DNA from 2 places in the Natranaerobius thermophilus JW/NM-WN-LF genome. Region 2 is predicted to be linked to the other one. Evidence: a T-box and tRNA genes for the amino acid it is inferred to sense, from the RefSeq annotation. Region 2 holds a T-box; the other holds one or more tRNA genes.
What was found. The T-box of region 2 lies ahead of pheS (phenylalanine--tRNA ligase subunit alpha). A T-box ahead of a tRNA ligase gene usually reads a tRNA of that ligase, here a tRNA-Phe.

Region 1 (2,199 bases), 1.3 Mb from region 2:
CTGTAATTCAAGAGTATAAGAAATATGCCGAGAAACTAAAGCCATTTATTAAAGATGCATCAGTATTTTTAGAGCAAGCATATAATAGGGGTGAAGAGATCCTTTTTGAAGGTGCACAAGGAACTCTACTGGATTTAGACCATGGTACTTATCCTTACGTGACAGCTTCGAATCCTGTAACAGGTGGAGCTTGCGTTGGCGCTGGAGCACCACCCCACCTTATCAACAGTGTAGTAGGTGTGGTCAAAGCATACTCTACCAGAGTTGGTGACGGTCCTTTTCCCAGTGAACTGACAGGTGAAATTGGAGATCAAATTAGGGAAAAAGGCAAGGAGTACGGAACTACTACTGGAAGACCTCGTAGAGTTGGCTGGCTTGACACAGTAATATTAAATTACTCCAGAAGAATTAACGGTTTTAACCATATTGCATTGACATTGCTTGATGTTTTATCAGAATTTGATACAATAAAGATCTGTGTTGCATATAAATATAGAGGAGAAACAATTGAACATTTTCCAGCAAGTCAAAAAATATTATCGGAATGTGAACCGGTATTTGAAGAACTACCTGGTTGGAAAGAAGATATATCTCAGATTCAGGACTGGGATGAATTACCCGATGCAGCTAAATCTTATATTAAAAGAATAGAAGATCTGACCTCTGTACCAGTCTCTATAGTTTCTTATGGTCCCCGGCGATCTCAAACTAAGATAAGAAATAAAATAAAAAATAAATAAAGGGTTGACAGATTAAGCTGAGTAGTGTACCATTAGTAAATGTCAGAGGCGTGAGCCATTAGCTCAGTTGGCAGAGCACCGGACTTTTAATCCGGGTGTCCCAGGTTCGAATCCTGGATGGCTCACCATCTAGTGGCCCCTTGGTCAAGTGGTTAAGACATCGGCCTTTCACGCCGAAGTCAGGGGTTCGAATCCCCTAGGGGTCACCATGGCGAGATAGCTCAGTCGGTAGAGCAGCGGACTGAAAATCCGCGTGTCGGCGGTTCGATTCCGTCTCTCGCCACCAACACAAAATTCCTTGAAAGCGGTTCTCGAGAAATTCGAGAACCGCTTTTTTGTTTGGATGTATTAAAGTTGAATGTTGATTACTGTTCAATTGTCAGAAACATAATAAGTGGCCCACTTATTCAATAGCACGTGGCTCAGTAATTGCTAGAATAGGTGGCTCAAAAATTCATGAGCAGGTGGGTCAGATTTTCATTGACATTCGCATGCTCTAGTTTAAATAAGCTTTTTTAAAAAATGCAATAACATTATGAACATTTTTAGCCATCGCTCAACTGAAAGGGTATTAGCCAATAATGTTGAATTAAATAATGTCGGATTATGTTGAATTATGGTGAATTCCATGTCCATCTGAAATTGACTAAAGGTTTTAATACCGGCTTTTAAAACAAATTGAGACAGTTGAATCAAATAAACTTCGCCATAGGAGGTGGTGCTCATGACTGAGTACTCCGTTGGTTTTAGCATTTTGCTCTTAGGTATGCTATTATTAATTGGAAAATTTATTAGGGTTAAAATCACTTTATTACAGGATTTATTTCTCCCTAGTTCTGTAATAGCAGGTTTTGTAGCTTTATTATTGGGCCCAGAAGTTCTAGGTAATATAGTAAATCTAACTGACGTATTTCACTGGTCTGAGGCAGGTCTATTTCCTAAACATAGCCTGGAAACTTGGGGGTATTTACCTGCTCTAATGATCAATGTAGTTTTTGCCGCTCTTTTTCTTGGAAAGAAACTGCCAACTTTAAGTAAGGTTTGGAATTTGGCGGGACCTCAAATAGTTTTAGGGTATATATTTTCTTTTGGTCAATATATTGTAGGTCTACTATTAGTTATTTTCTTTTTAACTCCTGTCTTCGGAGTTGATCCATTAGCAGGAGCATTAATTGAGATTGGTTTTGTAGGAGGTCATGGTACAGCAGCTGGATTGGGAGACACCTTTGCGGAAATGGGCTTTGAAGACGGAGAAGCACTTGCTACAGGTATGGCTACAGTTGGAGTATTAGGAGGAGCCATTATTGGTATCACTCTGATTAATTGGGGTGTTAGAAAGCAAAAGTTTCAAAACAAAACTGAACCTCAAACAAGAGATGATGTTGAAAAGAAAGGATTAACTGAGCTAGATCAAAGACCTCCCGCCGGTCACCTTAGCACTAAAGCCGAATCTATTGAA
Region 2 (2,199 bases):
TTTATCCGGATCATAGCCTGACATTTCAAAAACTTTAGGATGAACCATTCCAGAACCTAATATTTCGAGCCACCCTGTTCCTTTACAAACACGACATCCACTTCCTTCACATATCACACAAGAAATATCAACTTCGGCACTTGGCTCTGTAAAAGGGAAATAACTAGGACGTAATCTGATGTCAACTTCTGGACCAAACATTTGTTTTGCAAAGTTAAGTAAAGTACCTTTTAGGTCCCCCAATGTAATCCGTTCACCAACTACAAGTCCTTCGATTTGGTGAAACATAGGAGAGTGAGTAGCATCATCATCTTTACGATAAACTTTGCCTGTACAAATAATTCTTACAGGGATTTCTGGTGCCACTTGTTCCATTGTTCGGATTTGTACTGGTGAAGTATGTGTCCGGAGTAAAATTTCCTCGGTAATATACAAAGAATCTTGCATTTCCCTGGCTGGATGCCCTTTAGGAATGTTTAGCGCTTCAAAGTTGTAATAATCGGTTTCAATTTCAGGGCCTTCCTCTATGTTATATCCCATGCCTAGAAAAATATCATGAACTTCATCTAGGACTTTTTTTAAAGGGTGTTTCGCACCTCGACTAATGACTCTTCCAGGTAATGTTACGTCGATTTTTTCTTCTTCCCAGCGTTTTTGCATTTCAGCTTCTTTCAAATTGTTTTCTCGCTCTTCAAAAGCTTGTTCTAAATCATCCCTAATTTCATTAGCTAATTTTCCTACCACAGGTCGTTCTTCAGGCGATAAATTGCCCATTCCTCTTAATATTTTTGTTAATTCGCCTTTTTTACCTAAATACTTTACCTGTACATCCTTTAATTTATCCAAACTAGAGGCTTCACTTATGTCTACCAGGGCTTTTTCTTTTAATTCTTTTAATTCCTCTTGCATTACAACAACCTCCTTGTCATACTCTCATTTAAAATAATTTATCTCTTGGAACTATAGAAAATTTATCCAAACAAAAAAGCTTTCGTCACAATGGGACGAAAGCTACACTTCCGCGGTACCACCCAAATTTGGTATAATACCCTCTTAATAGCAATAACGGTAGCACCGTCCTGACCTACTAGTATTCAATCAGGAAGCTCCGGAGCGAACTTCAGCTAAGCAGCCACGGGTGACTTCCAGTCTATGATCACCCTCCCTGTAGAAGCTGTTCTTAGCCTACTCTCTCCTTCTTCGCCTTTATTGTCTTTATTATAGTTATAGAAAGTAATAAAAATTAACAAACATATATTAGACCGAATTAATATAATCCTGTTCTTATACAAATTTTCTGTCTCTTGATTCCACTCGCCCTACTAAATCGCGATAGGCTAAATAAGCCGTTATGGATCCCGTAAGTTCAAACATTCGCCAAAAAAAGTTTGCATCAATCATTTTTGGGACCCCACCCTTCAATTGGTTTACGTAAATTATACCACATAGGCCCCGGCAAAACAAGTAAAGCACCTAATAAAATCGTTTTTTAGACAGTTCGTACATCATAATAGAACCAGCAATTCCAGCATTTAAAGATTCAGCTTTCCCAAACATGGGAATTTCCACTTTTTGATGTCTAACCTGATTGAACTTTTGATCAAAATTTAAATCCTGTAAACCCCGGGACTCATTGCCGACAAATAAGGCTACTGCAGTGTTGGACAAGTCAATTGTCATAATTGGCTTACTACCTGATTTGTCTCCAAAAAGGATAAAGTACTGTTCTCTTTGCAAAACTTGAAATAGTTGGTCAATTTCTGAATTCATCACAACAGGTATGTGAAATAAAGATCCCATACTACTTCGAACGACTTTGTCATTTGTTGGATCAACACAACCCTTTGAACATACTACACCCTGAAATCCAAAGGCATCAGCACTTCTGATCAAAGTACCCATATTCCCCGGATCTTGTACTTGATATAAAATTAAAATATCTTTTTTCTCACTGGTCAGGCTTTCAAGATCACCTTCATTGAAAGTACAAACTGCTAGTATACCCTGAGGCGTTTCTGTAAAGGCAGTTTTTTGAAACAGAGAAGGGTCCACAGAATAAGCAGGTATTTGCTGATTATGTATTTCTAAGAGCAGGTCTTCATTAGCATTTATGACTTCTTGATCAGCAGAATATAATACAAAATCAAATTTGACTCCGCTATGCAAGGCTTCTTTTATAAGCAAAGAACCTTCTAAAGG

Region 1: it has a tRNA-Phe gene. The T-box ahead of pheS (phenylalanine--tRNA ligase subunit alpha) is inferred to sense a tRNA for this amino acid. The anticodon was not compared.

Annotation. Positions count from the first base shown of each region.
Region 1 covers NC_010718.1:3,142,254-3,144,452, reverse strand. Annotated here, with positions in the region: gene NTHER_RS14695 (adenylosuccinate synthase) at 1-740, shown strand, start outside; tRNA gene NTHER_RS14690 (tRNA-Lys) at 793-868, shown strand; tRNA gene NTHER_RS14685 (tRNA-Glu) at 875-949, shown strand; tRNA gene NTHER_RS14680 (tRNA-Phe) at 951-1,026, shown strand; gene NTHER_RS14670 (sodium/glutamate symporter) at 1,465-2,199, shown strand, end outside.
Region 2 covers NC_010718.1:1,891,264-1,893,462, forward strand. Annotated here, with positions in the region: gene pheS (phenylalanine--tRNA ligase subunit alpha) at 1-909, opposite strand, end outside; T-box leader at 998-1,210, opposite strand; gene NTHER_RS09185 (TrmH family RNA methyltransferase) at 1,474-2,199, opposite strand, start outside.